DNA from 4 places in the Mesorhizobium sp. WSM4845 genome. Region 1 is predicted to be linked to each of the others. Evidence: predicted binding sites of a transcription regulator. Region 1 holds the regulator's gene; each other region holds the start of a gene.
What was found. Region 1 encodes PhoB, which activates phosphate uptake and scavenging genes when phosphate is short. Its sites were predicted from a motif close to TGTCATNNANCTGTCAT; they were not measured.
Positions count from the first base shown of each region.

Region 1 (4,566 bases):
CAGCCTCAATCCGCAAGCCGCTGCGGTGTTGGCCGTCGTGTTGTCGCTGAATTTCCTGTCGGTCGCCGTCATCGATTATGCCGGACAAGTGGTCGCCGAGGAACAGCGCCGGCTGGACACGCTGACCATGTCGCGCGACGAGCTGATCGGCGAATGTGTCGCCATCGTCCGGCGCCGGCTCGAAGATCCCGACCTCGATGTCCAAAGCGTCGCCCGCATCGCGCTGGCGATCCAGGGCATCACCGATTCCCACGCGCGCGCCATGTTGTGGTCGCCGATCACGCCGCAGACGAACATCGCCTTCGCCGACATTCTGGAACGCGAGTTCGGCATCCCGGCCATCATGGAGAACGACTGCAACATGATGGCCGTGGCGCTGCGCTGGCGCCACCCGGATCGCTACCGCGACGATTTCATCGCCATCCTGCTCTCGCACGGCATCGGTATGGGGCTGGTGCTGAAGGGCGAGCTGTTCACCGGCACCCACTCCTCGGGCGGCGAATTCGGCCACATGATCCATCGGCCGGGCGGCGCGCTTTGCCGCTGCGGGCGGCGCGGCTGCGTCGAGGCTTATGCCGGCAACTACGCCATCTGGCGCAATGCAAGGCAATTGAGCGAAAACGCCGAGCCGGTCGCCGATGTCAGCGACGCCGAGATGCGGGCACTGGCGGCCCGGGCGCGCGAGATGGACGGACCGGAGCGCGAAGCCTACCGCAAGGCCGGCGAGGCGCTCGGCTTCGGGCTCGGCAGCCTGTTCGCGCTGATCGATCCGGCGCCCGTGGCCATGGTCGGCGCCAGCGCTGCCGCCTTCGACCTGATCGAGCCGGCGCTGCGCGAGGCTATCGCCCAGACCGCCGGCGGCCAGCATTCGGGTTCGATTTCCTTCGACACCGAGCCGAACGAGTTGCCGCTGATCCGCGAAGGCTGCGCCATGCGGGCGCTAAGCTTCGTCGACCAGGAGATTTTCGCGCCGAGCATCCAGGCACGAGCCGGCTCGGTCGGAAAGAACGTGGCTTGAAGGATTCCCGGGTCGCGACTTGGGGTGTGTTGAGATTCAGGTCAGGCCGAGTCGAGAATGGTGGGTTCCGAGAACCGGAGCGGAGCGTACTTTTGGGTACGTCAGCACCGGAAGCGCAGGTATCAGCCGTTCGCAGGCCGGCATCACCTGAACCATCAGCTAGGCCGTGAACTCATAAATGCGGGGATGACCAAGATGGGTGAAATGGGAAGCTGTCCTTAAAGGTTGCGGAGGTTCAGCCGGGGATAGGGGTGCGGAAGCCGTGAGTGTCGCAAAGCTTTTTGGCCCTGCCATCGATTTTGGAGTCACTATCAATTTCTTCGACTTCGACAGCCCCATCTGTCTTATGCGCAAAGAAGAGAATGGAGGTCGACACGCTGCCACCATTCGTAAGCCCACAAAGGTAGACACCCCCACTTTCTCCTATGCGAGCCATCGCGATCCACACTATTGGTTCCGTCGAGATGGCAAGGTGCTTCCGGATTGCAAGCTTCAAGGGAGCTACATCGCTAAGCGTGATGTCGTGGGGAAAGGTTTTCTCGGTGGCATCTTGAGCTAATGCCGAACTAGTCCACGCTCCGACGACAATCCATGCAAGAAGAATTAAACCTCGCGTCATCCGAACTCCACCGGTGCAAGTTGCCTTTGTGATTAGGATGATTGCGAAGGGAAGGTATTCCAAGTCGGAAAGCGTCCGCAATGGATCGCTTTCCGACTGAGGCTTTCATATTGAGGCGGAATCTGATCTCGCTAGGAGGTCGCTATAGCAAGAACCCGGTCATCCATTCCGCGCTGTAGAATCCTGCGGCAAGTATGATAGCGATGGCAACCAGTCCGGTCCAAATACCCCGCATAGCGAAGGGCGACAAAATAGCCATTGCGGGGATACCAACCCGGACCAATGCTGATCTCAGATAGATTTCCTTGTTCGCATAGTTCCAGGAGCCGCCCTCCTCGGTCCCTCCGTCATTCCCCAAGGATAGCACCGCTGCGCAGCCGGTGGTGGCCAGCATGCGGCCGCCTTCGAAGCTTCGAGATAGTCAAGGACGAGCAACAGGAGGAAAACGCAAAGAGATGCTAGGACTGCCATTTCGATGAGGCTCGGCTTGCGGACCATCATGGCCACTACTGTATGTCGCCGCGGTTCCGCTTTCCACCCATGCCGGTCATGCCGAATTTATGAGTTCACGACCTAGTCTTCCCTGATCGCATAGCCCGCGCCGCGGATGGTGCGGATGACATCGGGCATGCGACCATTGTTGACCGCCTTGCGCAACCGGCCGACATGGACGTCCACCGTGCGCTCGTCGATGTAGATCGTCTCGCCCCAGACATTGTCGAGCAACTGGCTGCGCGAGAAGACCCGGCCGGGGTGGCGCATCATGAATTCGAGCAGCCGGAATTCGGTCGGCCCGAGCCGGATCTCGCTCTTCTTGCGATAGACCCTGTGCGATTCACGATCGAGCATGATGTCGCCGACCTTGAGCACGCTGGACAGCACTTCGGGCTTGGCGCGGCGCAGCAGCGCCTTGACTCTGGCCATGAATTCCGGTGTCGAGAACGGCTTGACCAGATAGTCGTCGGCTCCGGTCGAAAGGCCGCGCACCCGGTCGCTCTCCTCGCCGCGCGCGGTCAGCATGATGATCGGCAGCCGCTCGGTTTCGGGGCGCACCCGAAGGCGCCGGCAAAGCTCGATGCCGGAAACCGCCGGCACCATCCAGTCGAGCACCAAAAGATCGGGCACGTTTTCCTGCAGCCGGATTTCGGCCTCGTCGCCGCGCGTCACCACCTCGACCTGATAGCCTTCGGATTCAAGATTGTAACGGAGGAGGACGCCCAGCGGCTCTTCATCCTCCACCACCATGATGCGCGGCGCGATCATCGGCCGGTTACTCCTGTCATGTCGCCAGCGCCGACATCGTCGTTTCGTCGAGCTTCGGGCGATCCGCCGGCAATTGCTGCCCGGTCACGACAAAATAGGCGTTTTCGGCGATGTTGGTGACATGATCGCCGATACGCTCGAGATTCTTGGCGCAGAACAGAAGGTGCGTGCAGGCGGTGATGTTGCGTGGGTCCTCCATCATGTAGGTCAGGAGCTCGCGAAAAACCGCCGTGTATTTCACGTCGATCTTCTGGTCGTCGGCGCGCAGTTCCTTCAACGCGCCGGCATCGCGCGACACATAGTGCTCAACCACGCCGCGCAGCTGCACAAGAACGAGATCCGCCATCGCATCGATACCGTGCGACAGATTCCGCGGCGTCGCGCTCTGCCCGACTGCGCTGACCCGCTTGGCTATGTTCTTGGCCAGATCGCCGATGCGCTCGAGATCGCCGGCCATGCGGATTGCGCCAACCACGGCGCGCAGATCCTGCGCCATCGGCTGCCGTTTGGCGATCAGCGTGATGGCGCTGTCGTCGAGTTCGCGCTGCCGCGCATCCATGATGGCGTCGTCCGAGACGACGCGCTGCGCCATCGCATTGTCCGACGCAAGCAACGCGCGGATCGAGGCCGCGACCATTGCGGCGGCGAGCTCGTCCATGTCGCGGATCAGCCGGTCGATGTGCTCCAGTTCCTCGTCGAAAGATGCGACGGTGTGTTCACCCATGGTGCTGTCCTCGTGTTCGAAATTCGCCGGACCGCTCAGCCGAACCGGCCGGTGATGTAGTCCTGGGTGCGCTTGTCGTCGGGGTTGGTGAACATCTTGTCGGTCGCGCCCTCCTCGACCAGATACCCGAGATGGAACATCGCCGTGCGTTGCGACACGCGCGCCGCCTGCTGCATCGAATGGGTGACGATGACGATCGTATAATTCTGGCGCAGTTCGTCGATCAGTTCCTCGACGCGGGCGGTGGCGATTGGATCGAGCGCCGAACAGGGCTCGTCCATCAGGATCACTTCCGGCGACACGGCGATGGCGCGCGCAATGCAAAGACGCTGCTGCTGTCCGCCGGACAGACCGGTTCCCGACTCGAGTAGGCGATCCTTGACCTCGTTAAACAGGCCGGCCTTCTTCAGGCTCGATTCGACGATGCCGTCCAACTCGGCCTTGCTCCTGGCCAGGCCGTGGATGCGCGGACCGTAGGCGACGTTTTCGTAGATCGACTTCGGAAACGGGTTCGGCTTCTGGAATACCATGCCGACGCGAGCTCGCAGCTCGACGACATCGATTTTCGGATCGTAGACGTCCTCGCCGTCGAGCGTGATCTTGCCGCTCACCCGCGCGATATCGATGGTGTCGTTCATTCGGTTCAGGCAACGCAGGAACGTCGACTTGCCGCAGCCCGATGGCCCGATCAACGCCGTCACCTGATGCTCGCGGACATCGAGATCGACGTCGAACAGAGCTCGCTTCTCGCCGTAGTGAACAGAGACCTTTTCGCCCTTCATCTTGATCGAAGGGGCGTTGGTTGCGCTGCTCAGTTTCTGCTCGACGCCGGCTTCCGTCATGATGTTCATATCCTCTACTCCTTACCAGCGCCGCTCGAAGCGCCTGCGCAGTATCACCGCGATGGCATTCATGATGACCAAAAACACCAGCAAAATCAAA
Region 1 covers NZ_JBVVQA010000014.1:80,503-85,068, forward strand. Annotated here, with positions in the region: gene AC0L2C_RS17445 (ROK family protein) at 1-1,018, shown strand, start outside; gene AC0L2C_RS17450 (hypothetical protein) at 1,254-1,637, opposite strand; gene AC0L2C_RS17455 (hypothetical protein) at 1,780-2,031, opposite strand; gene phoB (phosphate regulon transcriptional regulator PhoB) at 2,211-2,900, opposite strand; gene phoU (phosphate signaling complex protein PhoU) at 2,917-3,624, opposite strand; gene pstB (phosphate ABC transporter ATP-binding protein PstB) at 3,660-4,475, opposite strand; gene pstA (phosphate ABC transporter permease PstA) at 4,488-4,566, opposite strand, start outside.

Region 2 (4,566 bases), on a different contig from region 1:
CCGCTCATATGGTAGCCGAGAGCTGCCACAAGCTATGGTTGTGCGGCTAAGCAGCGGCCTGTAGGCGTCGGCGATCCTTCGCGCGCCTTCGGTCCTGCGGCGTTTCCAGGCTCTCACCGCTACGGTGATAGAGCGAGCGCCTTACCCAGCCCCTCTGCCCTAACAATTTGATTCAAACTTTGTTGGTAATTTCTTGTTAGTAATCCGGACTGGTTTGTCCGGCGGCGTTGTCTTGCCCTCGGTCTGTTGTGTTCTGCGTACAGGTCCAGATGCGGTTATCAGGCGTCGTCATCTTCTCGATCGCGTCACTTTGCCTTGCCGGCTGCACGTCCACGTCCGGCGTCGACGCGCTGCAAGTGCCGTCCAGCGAGACGACCAGTTCGGTTGTGCGGCCGGTGGCGTCGGTCGGCGCTGCCGATGTCGAACCCGACTTCGTGCAGGAGGAGGCGACGGAGCAGACTGTGGCGATGGCCACTCCGGAGCCTGCCGAAAGCATCGAGCCACCCCTCGAGCCGATTGCCCTGGTGGCGCCGAAGCGGCTGGCACGGGCAGCACCGATGCTCGCCGAGCCGGTCCAGCGCTATCGTTTCCGCGACGCCAAGCCGATCAATTTCGGCAGGGCATCGCCCAGGCACCTCGCCGTTCACGGCGTCGACGTCTCGCGCTGGCAAGGCAACGTGAACTGGGCGAAGCTGCGCGCGCAGGGCGCGAACTTCGCCTACATCAAGGCGACCGACGGCGGCGATCACCTCGACCCGATGTTCAGGAAGAACTGGCGCAATGCCGACGCCGCCGGCCTCAAGCGCGGCGCCTATCACTTCTTCTACTGGTGCCGCACCGCTAGTGAGCAGGCTGACTGGTTCATCCGCAACGTGCCGAGGGTCGAGGGCGCCTTGCCGCCGGTGATCGATGTCGAGTGGAACGGCGAATCCAGCTGCAAGCGGCGGCCGTCGCGGCAAAAGGTGCTGGAGAAGATGCAGGTCTTCATGGACAAGCTCGAGCGCCACTACGGCCAGCGGCCCATCATCTACACCGCGCCTGATTTCTACCGCGACAATCTCAAAGGCGCATTTCTGGACTATCCATTCTGGCTGCGCGCGGTGGCACAGCACCCGTCAAAGGTCTATCCCGGCCGCAAATGGGTGTTCTGGCAGTATTCCGGCTCCGGCCTGTCGCATGGGGTGAGGGGCCGCATCGACCTCAACGTCTTCCACGGCGACGAGAGAGCCTGGCGGAACTGGGCTGGCGGGCGGCAGATGGTGGCCGAGGCGGAGTAGGCGGCCGAGGAAAGCGCCCATTCGCAGGCCAGCATGAGGTGAATATTGACGGACCTGGCCGCCTGTCGCGGAAGTGTCATCGATCCGTCATCGCATTGAAATGTCGTTCCCGCAATCAGGTGGCTTCCATTCGAACAGGAGACGCCACCCGTGCCCCGCCATTCCGCGCTTTTCGTCCTGACGGCAGCGCTTGCTGCCTCGGTTTCGCTGCCGGCCCATGCCGACATGATGTTCAACCGGGTCGCGAGCTTCGCAGTCGCCGGTAACCTGCCGGGAATCGTCGAGAACACCACGCCGACTTCGTCCGAGATCATCACGGTGAGCGAAGACGGCATGACGCTGGTTTATTCCGATAGCCCGCTCGGTGCTGTCGGCTTCATCGACATCGCCGATCCCAAGGCGCCCAAGGCCGGCGGCATCGTCAAGATAGCAGGCGAGCCGACCTCGGTTGTGGTCATCGGCGGCAAGGTGCTGGCCGGCGTCAACACGTCGGAAAGCAAAGCCAGGCCTTCGGGCAACCTCACCGTTATCGACCTTGCCTCCAAGGCGATCGAAAGCACTTGCGACCTCGGCGGCCAACCGGACTCGCTGGCGTTCAGCAAGGACGGCAAGTTTTTGGCCATCGCCATCGAGAACGAGCGCGACGAGGATCTGAACGACGGAGAAATTCCGCAGATGCCGGCGGGCGACCTCAGGATTTTCACGCTTGCCGAAGGCCAGCCTGATTGCGCGACGATGAAGACCGTCAACCTGGCGGGCATTGCCGAAGTCGCTGGGGAAGATCCGGAGCCGGAATTCGTCGCCTTCAACGAGGCCGGCGAGATAGCGGTCACGCTGCAGGAAAACAACCACATCGCCATCGTCAACGCCGAAACCGTCGCAATCGTCACGCACTTTTCCGCAGGCTCTGCCACGCTGGACAAGATCGACACCAAGAAGAACGGTGCCTCGTCGTTCGATGGCAAGATCGAAAACGTCGCGCGCGAGCCCGACGCCGTGAAATGGCTCGACAACGACCGCCTCGTCGTTGCCAACGAAGGCGACTACAAGGGCGGCTCGCGCGGCTTCACGATCTTCAGCAAGAAGGGCGAGGTCCTCTACGAATCCGGTCCGTCGTTCGAGTACCAGGTCGCCAATGCCGGCCATTATCCCGACGACCGCAACAAGAAGGGCGTCGAGCCGGAAGGTCTCGAGACCGGCACGTTCGGCGAGGACAGGCTGATTTTCGTCGCTTCGGAGCGTGGCTCCGTTGTCGGCGTCTACAAGGACACGGGTGCGGAGCCAGGGTTCGTCCAGATCCTGCCGTCCGGCATCGGCCCCGAAGGCCTGGTCGCGATCCCGTCGCGCAATCTCTTGGTCACCGCCAACGAGGCAGACCTGGTCGAGGACGGGCTCGCCCGCTCGCACGTGATGATCTACGAGCGCTCCGAAGGCCCCGCCACTTACCCGATGATCACGGCAAAGCCCATGGCAGACGGCACGCCGCTCGGCTGGGGCGCGCTTTCGGCGCTCGCGGCCAGCGACGCTGCCGGCAAGCTGTTCGCTGCCTCGGACTCTTTCTACGCCAACGCGCCTTCGATCTTCGCGATCGATGCCACCCAGACGCCGGCGCTGATCAGCGGCAAGACCATCGTCACGCGTGATGGCCATCCTGCACAGAAGCTCGACATCGAGGGTCTTGTCGCCGACGGTGAAGGCGGCTTCTGGCTGGCCAATGAAGGCGATCCGGCAAAGCTCGTCCCGCACGCCATCCTGCGCGTCGACGACAAGGGCGTGATCAAGCAGGAAATCGGCTTCCCGACGGAACTGCTCGCCCACCAGAGCCGCTTCGGTCTCGAAGGCATCACCGCGATCGGCGAAGGCGACGACCTGACGCTGGTGATGGCTGTCCAGCGCGAATGGGCCGACGACCCCAAGGGCCAGGTCAAGCTCTTGGCCTACAAGCCCAAGGCCAAGGAATGGTCGGCGGTGCGCTACCCGCTCGAAGCGACCGAAGCTGGCTGGATGGGCCTGTCGGAGATCACCACGCATGACGGCAAGCTCTACATCCTCGAACGCGACAACCAGATCGGCGACCTGGCCAAGGTGAAGCGCATCTATTCGGTGGCGCTCGACGCCTTCAAACCGGCCAAGCTCGGTGGCGACCTGCCGTTGGTCGAAAAGACGCTGGTGCGCGACATCGTCGGCGACCTGAAATCAGCCAGCAACGGCTATGTCGCCGACAAGGTCGAAGGTTTCACCATCGACAAGAACGGCGACATCTTCGTCGCCACCGACAATGACGGCGTCGACGATTCTTCCGGCGAAACCCTGTTTTTACGCCTGGGCAACATCAGCGCCGTGAACTGAATGTTTCCCTCCCCCTTGAGGGAGGGTCGATCCGCGAAGCGGATCGGGGTGGGGTCGCTTCGGCTACGCGACTTTTCTCTGACGGGCAATTCGACCAACGACCGCAGCGTCTCTTCGCTGCGGCTGTTTTCGTTGACTACATGCGCGGCGCTTCCGCGAAAGCCAAGCCGCCAGCATGTCAGTCGCGCGGTGGTGGCACACCCGTCAAAAGTCTATCCCGGCCGCAAATGGGTGTTCTGGCAGTGTTCCGATTCTGACCTGTCGCACGGCGTGAAGGGCCGCATCGACGTCGACGTGTTCAACGACCACGAGGGCTTGGCGCTTTTGGGTCGGCGCACGGCAGATGGGGCCGACGCAGTAGGGGGTGCCTCCCTCAACAAGGAAAAAGGAAACGTTCTCACTCCGCCATTGGCAGTCTCGCGCGCGGGTAATGAGTAACTTCCTGCACCTGGACGGCAAGCAATATCATCGAACAATTGGGTCGAGGACTGATCCTGCAGACAGACCACGAAGCCTCTGGTAGAGGCCTGTGGCTTCACTTTCCGTAAGGCTGGAAATTAGATCCGCAACTGCGCGTGGGATGCCGACATCTGTTTGCTCAAACAGGTGCTGGAAGCGAACTGGGACAATGCTTTTCTTTTCGTCATTCATGAAATCTCGGAATAGGGATTCAATAATCAATTTTTGCCCATGTTGTTGCGCGGAGAGGGCAGGGTTCAAAATGAGATAGCTTCTTGTCATCTGCTTCAAAAGAATAACTTCGTCTACTTTTTCCTCGTCCAAATGAAGGCCATCACCTGAGTTCGTAGACAGAGATGTCGAGTTGATGTACCGGCCAATTAGCTGTGAAGTAAAAAATCTAAGCTGTTGGCGATGTTCTATTCTTCCGTCGTATGATTCCGTAAGAATATGCGGAGCCAGAGGTGCGGCAATTTCTTCG
Region 2 covers NZ_JBVVQA010000022.1:70,014-74,579, forward strand. Annotated here, with positions in the region: gene AC0L2C_RS23150 (hypothetical protein) at 1-50, shown strand, start outside; gene AC0L2C_RS23155 (glycoside hydrolase family 25 protein) at 270-1,277, shown strand; gene AC0L2C_RS23160 (esterase-like activity of phytase family protein) at 1,428-3,626, shown strand; partial or broken gene AC0L2C_RS23165 (glycoside hydrolase family 25 protein) at 3,810-3,987, shown strand; gene AC0L2C_RS23170 (deoxyguanosinetriphosphate triphosphohydrolase family protein) at 4,092-4,566, opposite strand, start outside.
Region 2: AC0L2C_RS23160 (esterase-like activity of phytase family protein) is a predicted target of PhoB. The motif match lies at 1,352-1,368, and genes of this name have one in related genera.

Region 3 (4,566 bases), on a different contig from region 1:
CTCGAGCCGGAAGGCGAGAAATTCGACCCGAATTTCCATCAGGCGATGTTCGAGGTGCCCAATCCGGAGGTGCCGGCCAACACGGTGGTCCAGGTCGTGCAGCCAGGCTATTCGATCGGTGAGCGGGTGTTGCGGCCGGCCATGGTCGGCGTTGCCAAGGGCGGTCCCAAGCATGTGGCAAGCGAAGCGCCGGTCGAGCCAGGGCCGGTGAATGAGCAAGCTGAGAAGGATGCGTAAGTTAAGGGAATAGGGCAGTAGGAGCAGTAGGGGCAGTAGGGTAAAGGAGCCGTACCAATCGTACGGCTTCGTGCTATTCATACATCCCTATTCACCCGCTCTCCTACTCCGCTATGCCCTTGAACCCGATCGAGCTTCTCGACTATGCCGGTGTCGCCGTCTTCGCGGCGACCGGTGCGCTGGCCGCTTCGCGCAAGCAACTCGACATCATCGGCTTTTTGTTCCTGGCCAGCGTCACCGGCATCGGCGGTGGCACGTTTCGTGACGTCATCCTCAATCTGCCGGTCTTCTGGGTTACCAACTCTGGCTATGTGCTGATCTGCGCGGTGGTGGCGATGCTTGTCTTTTTCGGGGCGCACCGTCTCGAATCCCGCTGGAAATTACTGCTCTGGCTCGACGCCGTCGGCCTCGCCGCGTTTTCGGTGATGGGTGCCGCCAAGGGCCTGGCCATCACCGGCTCGCCGGTCGTGTCCGTTGTTACCGGCGTGCTCACCGCCACGTTCGGCGGGATCTTGCGCGACCTGCTGGCCGGTGAGGCTTCGGTGCTCTTGAGACCAGAAATCTATGTCACCGCCGCCCTTGCGGGCGCCATCCTGTTTACAACAGGCGATCTCGCCGGACTGCCGCCGCTCGCCTCGGGCCTGGTGGGCTTCATAGCCGCTTTCTGCGTGCGTGGCGGCGCGCTTAAGTTCGGCTGGGCCTTTCCGTCCTACAAGAGCCGGCCCGGCCGGCGGCCGGAAGATATTCCGTGAAATGAGGGCGAGTAGCGAATAGGGAGAACGATCCGCAGCGAATTGGCGGAACTCCCGCTACTCGCTACTCCCTATTCGCTATTCATTGGAATCTCAGGCGGCGAAGCGCTGGGCTTCCCCGCCATAATAGCTGACGTAGCGGGCGCCGATCTCCTTGACCGGCATCACCACGAACACGTCGACCGTCGAGAATTCGCGGTCGATGACGCAGCCGTCGCCGATGCGCGCGCCGACGCGCAGATAGCCCTTGACCAGCGGCGGCATCGCCGCGATCGCGGCCTTGGCGTTGACCGCCTCGATCGGCATCAAATCCATGGAACAGTAGCGGCCGGCGACGGCGCGCACGTCCCAGGCCGAATTCGTCCGGCAGTGATGGGCGAGATAGGTCAGCGCTTCGGCGTGTGCCGCCGGCACGGTGCCGGGGAACGAGGCGCAACCGGTCATCACGCCGATCCCATAATGGTTGATATAGGCCCAGATACCTTGCCAGAGCGCCTCGATGGTGCGCTTCGAGCGGTATTCCGGCAAGACGCAGGAGCGGCCGAGCTCGAGGAAACGCTGGCCGGGATGGCGGGCCATAAGATTGGTCAGCTCAAACTCGCCCTCGGAATAGAAGCCGCCGGCCGCTGCCGCGATCTCCTGCCGCAACAGGCGGTAGGTGCCGACAATGCGGCGATGCTCGGGACCGGACAGCGAGGTGTCGAAGACGAGCAGATGATCACAGAGCGGATCAAAATGGTCGGCGTCGCGGCGGTCCTGCACCTGAAACAGGGTTTTCCTGGCGCCGAGCTCGTCATAGAACACCCGGTAGCGCACTTCCTGCGCGGCGGCGATCTCGGCCTCGTTGCGTGCGAGCCGCACTTCGAGGTTGCCGATACGGCCAAGCGCTTCGCCTTTTATGACAGCATCGACGTTGCGCCCGGTGAGCAAAGCACCCCTGGCGTTCGGCCGAGCGTCACATTCCGGCATAACTGTATGCACGAGTGATTCTCCTTCGAGCCATCCCTCTTGGCACGGGGATACGGCGTAGGTGCAACAGGATTGTGACAGTACCGTGATACGGCCCTGCCGGCAATACTTCGTCGGCTGGTCAACCCTTCAACCGGCTATGTTCTGCAGGTAAGCCAGGCAAGGACAGCCGGCGGATCAAGCGGCCACGTGACCCTCGACCGCATGGACAAGCGCGTCGGGGTCGAGCGGCTTGGTGACGAAGCCGCTGGCGCCATGGGCGAGCACTGCGTGGCGGGTCGTTTCCTGACTGTCCGCCGACAGCACCATGATCGGAACCGGCGACACGGCGGTTTCCTCCTCGTGCCGGCGGATGGCGGCGATCGCGTCCAGCCCGTCCATGACAGGCATGTGCAGGTCCATCAGCACCACGTCGAAGCGGTACTTGTGGTCGGTGCCGGTGATGGCCTCGACGGCGGCCTTGCCGTTGCCGACCAGTTTCACGCGATGCCCGGCCTTTAGCAGCGTGGCACGGGCAAGCATGGCGTTGATGTCGTTATCCTCGGCGATCAGCACGGACAGGCCCCGCCGCCGGCCGCCAATGGCGCGGGCGGTTGGTGCGCCGCGCTTTTCCGGCTGCGGCTGGGTGAGGGCAGGCACGCTGCTGGTCAAAAGCACGCGAAGCAACGTTTCGCCACGCACCGGCCTTGCCAGAAAGGTGGCGTAGCCGCTGGCGCGGAACTCGCCCAGCATGCCGCGGTCGGTTGGCGCGATCAGTGTGATCGCCTCGCAATCGGCAAAGCCGCTCTGGCGAAGGCGCTTGAGCAACCTGCCGTCGCCTTCCTCCATGGCCGCATCGACCAAAAGCGCGTCGCAGCCTTCGGCGAAGGACGCTGCCTGGGCGGCGGTGGTGGCCAGATCGACCTTGCCGCCATTGGCGCGGATGGTGCGGGCGATGGCGTCGGTCTCGATGGCGTTCTTCGACAGGATCACGGCGCGCCGCCCTGACAGCACATCCCGACGGCTCTGCGGCGGCTCGGTGGCCGATATTGCAGGGATTTCGAAGACGAATTCCGAACCCTGGCCGAGCTGGCTCGACACCGAGATCGTGCCGCCCATGGCGATCACCAAGCGCCTGGAGATGGCAAGACCGAGCCCGGCGCCGCCATGCGCGCGAGTCGACGTGCCGTCAGCCTGTTCGAATTCCTCGAAGATGCGCTCCAGGTCGTCCTCGTGCAGGCCGGGACCGGTGTCGGTGACGGTGAAGCCTATGCGGTCGGTGGTTTCGGTGCGGGCACGAGCGATGCTCACCAACACGCCGCCGCTGTCGGTGAACTTGATGGCGTTGCCGATGAGGTTGAGCAGCACCTGCCTGACTCTTCCAGGATCGGCTGATATCATCTGCGGCACGTCGGGTTCGACATGGCAGCCAAGGCCGATGTTCTTGGCGAAGGCACGCGCCGCCAGGAGTTCCACGATGTTGTCGGCGATCTCGCGCACCGACATTGGCTGCGGTTCGGGATCGAAGCGGCCGGCCTCGATCTTGGAATAGTCGAGCAGGTCCTCGATCAGCGCCAGCAGCGCGCTGGCCGAGGTCGAGATGGCGCCGACATAGGTCCGTTGTTGCGGCGAGAGCCCGGTGTCCGCCAGCAGCTTGGCCATGCCCATGATGCCGTTCATCGGCGTGCGGATCTCGTGGCTGACGGTGGCGAGAAAGCGCGATTTGGCCTGACTTGCATATTCGGCTCGCTCGCGGGCGGTGATCAGCGACGTTTCGGCGTGCTTGCGGGCGGTAATGTCGCGGGCGATGGCGCGATGCGAGACGGCACCGCTCTCCTTGTCGCGCACGGACAGTTCGATCCATGAGAACCAGCGCGGGCCGCTCGGTGTTCTAATGGCGACGTCGGTGGAGCTCAGGCATTCATGATCGGAAAAAGCGGCATCGGGAACGATGCCGACGTCGATGCCGAGGTCGGCCAGGGCCTTGCCGGCAAGGTCGCGCTGGTCGGCTCCAACAAGCTCGGCGAAAACCTTGTTGGCATAGACGATGTGGCCGTCACGGTCGCGATGGACGACGAGATCGCCAAGCGCGTCGATCAGCCCGCGAAAGCGTTCCTCGCTCTCCTGCATCTCCCACACGCGGTCGGCCAGGCTCTCAACCTCGGCGCGGCTGCGCGCTGCAGTCTCGCCAAGCAGCGCAACCGTGCGACGCGCCGTGCGCCTGGCACGCAGATGCACGGCAAGGCCTGCCATGCCAGTCGCCAAAAGCCCGACGGTGATGAAGATCGGCGCGCCGGTCAGATGCGACAGGCCCGCCAGCACGACGATGGCGACGAGCATCAGGAACGGCAGGCCTTCGCGATTGGCGGCGGGCAATTCAGGCGCCAGTGGCGGCGCCGCGATATGCTGCCGGCTTGGCGCCTCCGGGCCGATCCCGTCGACGTTTTCGGCGCTCTCTGTTTCTCTGATGCCGGATTCCGTGACCATGCGGAAACCCTTGCCAGACAGAGATTATGGAAAATTGCCGCGGATCGTTCGAATTTTAGCGGTCGCGCGGTTTTTGCCTCTCCGCTCCTGAAGCGCGTCGCGTTTGGCCGGCCTCATGCGAGGCGCTTCACCGCTGCACACC
Region 3 covers NZ_JBVVQA010000009.1:120,054-124,619, forward strand. Annotated here, with positions in the region: gene grpE (nucleotide exchange factor GrpE) at 1-237, shown strand, start outside; gene AC0L2C_RS13115 (trimeric intracellular cation channel family protein) at 357-989, shown strand; gene olsB (l-ornithine N(alpha)-acyltransferase) at 1,083-1,958, opposite strand; gene AC0L2C_RS13125 (response regulator) at 2,136-4,424, opposite strand.
Region 3: olsB (l-ornithine N(alpha)-acyltransferase) is a predicted target of PhoB. The motif match lies at 2,022-2,038, and genes of this name have one in related genera.

Region 4 (4,566 bases), on a different contig from region 1:
GTTCTTGGCCATGTCCTGCAGGCGCAGGCCGCCCAGCGGCAGCGTGATGCCGTCGCCGATTGCCTCGCCATCGACGTCGACCAGTTCGAGGCTGCCGCCGCCGAGGTCGCCGGCTATGCCGTTGGCCGGGTGGAAGCCGGAAATGACGCCAAGCGCGGAATAGTGGGCTTCCTGGCGCCCGCTCAGCACCTGGACCTCGGTCTTGAGCACATCTTCGGCGCGGTGGATGAAATCGGGGCCGTTGACCGCCTCGCGGGCGGCGGCAGTCGCCAGCACATACATATGCTCGGCGCCGGCCTGCTCGGACAGCGCGCGGAAACGCCGAAACTCCTCCATCGAACGGGTCACCGCCTCCGGATCGAGCTTTCCCGTCGAGACGATGCCGCGACCGAGGCCGGCCAGCATCTTTTCGTTGAACAGCGTGGTCGGCGAGCGCGCCAGCCCCTCATAGACGACAAGCCGGATCGAGTTCGACCCGATGTCGATGATGGACAGCGGTCGGCGGTCCTGAAGCCGGCCCTGGGACGTTGAAATCATCAGCCGGTCGCTGTGGCGTTTTTCTTGCGGCGCTTGAACTGCGCGATGCGCTTGGGCGCATGCGATTTCAGCGCATCGCCGCGTCCGGAAAGACTCGGATTGGTCATGAAATATTCCTGCGCGTTGAACGGTTCCTCGCCCTCCTCGAGCGTGGCGCGCCGGGAGGTTCCGTCAGCCAATACGTCGAAACTTTGCTGGTTGTCCATGATGTTGCCCAGCATGATCTGGCCGAGGACTTGTTCATGCACTGTTGGATTGGTGATCGGCACCATGGTTTCGACGCGGCGGTCGAGATTGCGCGGCATCAAATCGGCCGATGAGATGTAGACGATCGCCCCGTCCGACGGCAGTCCATGGCCGTTGCCGAAACAATAGATTCGGCTGTGCTCGAGGAAGCGGCCGACGATCGACTTTACCCTTATGTTTTCCGACAGGCCCGGCACTTGAGGCCTCAGGCAGCAGATGCCGCGCACGACGAGATCGATCTCGACGCCGGCGCGGCTGGCGTCATAGAGCGCGTCGATGATGATCGGGTCGACCAGCGAATTCATCTTCATCCAGATGCGGGCCGGCCTGCCCTCCAGCGCATGGCCAATCTCGTCCGAAATGTGCTTGAGGATGCGCTTGCGCAGCGTGAACGGCGAGATGGCCAGCCGCATCTCCTCGGTCGGCTCGGCGTAGCCGGTGATAAAATTGAACAGTTGGGCGACATCGCGGGCGATTGTCGGAGCGGTGGTGAAGAAGGACAGGTCGGTGTAGATGCGCGCGGTGACCGGATGGTAGTTGCCGGTGCCGAGATGCACATAGTTGCGCAGCTTGCCGTCCTCGCGCCGCACCACCAGCGACATTTTCGCGTGGGTCTTCAGTTCGAGGAAGCCGAACACGACCTGAACGCCGGCGCGCTCGAGGTCGCGCGCCCAGCGGATGTTGGCTTCCTCGTCGAAACGCGCCTTGAGCTCGACCAGCGCGGTCACCGACTTGCCGGCCTCCGCCGCGTCGACCAAAGCGCGCACGATCGGGCTGTCGTTCGAGGTGCGATAGAGCGTCTGCTTGATCGCCACCACTTCCGGATCGGCCATCGCCTGGCGCAGGAACTGCACCACCACGTCGAAGGATTCGTAGGGGTGATGAACGATGATGTCCTTCTCGCGGATGGCGGCGAAACAGTCGCCGCCGTGCTCGCGGATGCGTTCGGGAAAGCGCGGATTGTAAGGCTTGAATTTGAGATCGTCGCGGGCGATGGCGACGATCTCGGAAATCTGGCTGAGCGCCAGCGGACCAGTGAGCACGCTGATCCGGCTCGACGAGACGCCAAGCTCGCCGGCGACGAACTCGCGCAGTTCGGCCGGCATCAGCTTGTCGAATTCGATGCGGATGACCGAGCCGCGACGACGACGTTTCAGCGCCGTCTCGAACAGGCGCACGAGATCCTCCGACTCCTCCTCGACCTCGATGTCACTGTCGCGGATGATGCGGAACGTACCGGAGCCCTTGACCTCGTAGCCGGGGAACAGCTTGCCGATATAGAGGCCGACCGCTTCTTCCAGCGGAATGAAGCGGACATGATGCTTGCGGTCAGGCAAGCGGATGAAGCGCTTCAGCGCCACGGGCAGACGCAACAGCGCGCTCATCTCCTCGCCATTCCTGCGGTGGCGCAGTTGCAGCGCCATCGAGAAGCCGAGATTGGGAATGAACGGGAACGGATGCGCCGGGTCGATCGACAGCGGTGTGAGCACCGGAAACACCTGCTCCTGGAAATGATCCTCGAGCCAGGTCTTCTCGTCCTTGGTCAGCCCATCGCGGCTGATGCTCTCGATGCCTTCCTTGTCGAGCAGCAGCATCAGAGCGGAAAGGCTGTTCTGCTGGTCCTCCTGCAGGCGCTCGACCTCGCGCAGCAATTGTTCCAGCTGTTGTTCGGGGGTGCGGCCGTCCGCGCTCTTCAGCGTGATGCCTTCGCGAACCTGGCCGGCGAGACCGGCGACACGGACCATGAAGAACTCGTCGAGATTGGCGGCCGAAATCGACAGGAAGCGGACCCGCTCGAGCAGCGGATGGTTGGCGTTCAGCGATTCCTCGAGGACGCGGCGGTTGAATTGCAGCCAGGAAAACTCGCGGTTGACGAACCGGTCCGGGTTGCCGCCCTCTGGGGTCGCCACCTCGACAGTGGTGAATTCGCTCTGCACCGGCTTTAGTTCGTTCATGGTCCTGCTCGTTTCGCACCCGTTGGCCACAGCGTCGCGCGTCTTTGCGGACGCGCAAAAGGACGCTCCCGCCACTTAAGCTACGCATGATCCCCAGCAAAACCGAATTCGGTTTGGGGGCCATGCCTTAACCGGCTTAGCTTATCCTGTGACAGGCTTTTACGACAGTTTGATTTCATCGATCTTGCAAAGAGACTGCTTATGATCCAGATGCAATCCAGGTACAGCGCGGCGCGTCCTGTGGACGCGCAAAGGACGCGGTGGAATTTTGATTTTGCACATGATCCGGGGTCATGCGGCAAATATAGGAGACGACGATGGCAGGCGGTTCCATTCCCCATTTCCAGAACGATGCGGGTTATGCGGCGATTGACATCGGCGTCAAGGAATTCATGTGCACCGGCGCCAACCCGCCTTTCGACCATCCGCATGTGTTTCTCGACATGGGCGACGACAATGAAAAGGTCTGCCCCTATTGCTCGACGCTTTATCGCTATTTGCCAAAGCTGAAGGCGACGGAAACGCAGCCTGCCGGATGCCTCTATATCCACCAGGCCGCCTGACGCGCACACCATCCGATGGACGACACCCGGTCCGGGCAGGTCGTTATCGCCGGAGCCGGCGTCGCCGGACTGACCGCGGCACTGGCGTTTTCAGAGCGCGGCTATCTGGTGCGGCTGTTCGAACAGGCGCCGCGCCTCGAAGCGGCCGGCGCCGGCATCCAGCTCTCACCCAACGCGACGCGCATCCTTCGCCAGCTCGGCGTGCTCGACCGGCTGTTGCCGGCGGCGGTGCGGCCGGAAGCGGTCGTGCTCAAGGACGCCGCCACGCTGCGTGAGCTGGCGCGGGTGCCGCTTGGCGAAGCGGCCGAAAGGCGCTGGCAGGCGCCTTATCTCGTCGCTCATCGGGCTGATCTGCAAGACGCACTGATGGCGCGCCTTGCCGAACAGCCGGACATCAGTCTCGTCACCGGCGCGCGCGTCGGCGGCATCGCCACAGGACCGCGCCATGCCACGGCTACAGTCGAGATTGCCGGCAAGACAGTCGAAGCCGGCAGCTTTCTGCTGATCGGCGCCGACGGCGTCTGGTCGGCGATTCGAGCTTTTGGCGGGTTTGCGGCCAAAAGCCGGTTTTCGGGCGAGCTTGCCTGGCGCGCTACGATCAGTGCAGACAGTGTCGCAGGAGAAGCCCTCGCGGAGGTCGGCGCCGCCAATTGCGTGACTACCTTCCTGCATCCCGGCTTCCACCTCGTCGCCTATCCAGTCAGCAACGGCATGGCGTTCAACCTGGCTGCCTTCACCAGGGGCGAGATCATCGCCGAGCGCTGGTCGGGCCACGCCGACGCCAATATCCTCCTCGGCGCCATGCGTGGCACGGCGGCAGCGCTGGCCCGGCTTGCCGAGGATGCCGGCCCGTGGACCGCGTGGCCGATCCATACGGTCGACCAGGCACAGCCATGGACGACGCCCGCCGGCATCGCCCTGATCGGTGATGCGGCGCATGCAATGACGCCGTTCGCGGCGCAGGGGGCGGCGATGGCGATCGAGGACGCCGCAACCCTTGCCGGCTTTGTCGCTGCCACGCCCGCCGATCCGTGGGGCGCGCTTGCCGCCTGGGAGAAGATGCGCCGCCCGCGCATCGCCAAGGTCTCCCGCCGCGGTGCGGTCAACCGGCTCACCTGGCATGCAGCGGGGCCGGTGGCCGTCGCGCGCAACCTGTTCCTGAAGTGGCGCTCGCCGGAAAAGCTCGCGGCCGATCTCGACTGGCTTTATGGCTGGCGGCTGCCGGATAGCAATCGGCAATGAAAGCTCGACCGGTTGGCGGGACA
Region 4 covers NZ_JBVVQA010000017.1:76,356-80,921, reverse strand. Annotated here, with positions in the region: gene ppx (exopolyphosphatase) at 1-537, opposite strand, end outside; gene AC0L2C_RS19910 (RNA degradosome polyphosphate kinase) at 537-2,738, opposite strand; gene AC0L2C_RS19905 (zinc-finger domain-containing protein) at 3,056-3,301, shown strand; gene AC0L2C_RS19900 (FAD-dependent monooxygenase) at 3,317-4,543, shown strand.
Region 4: AC0L2C_RS19910 (RNA degradosome polyphosphate kinase) is a predicted target of PhoB. The motif match lies at 2,900-2,916, and genes of this name have one in related genera.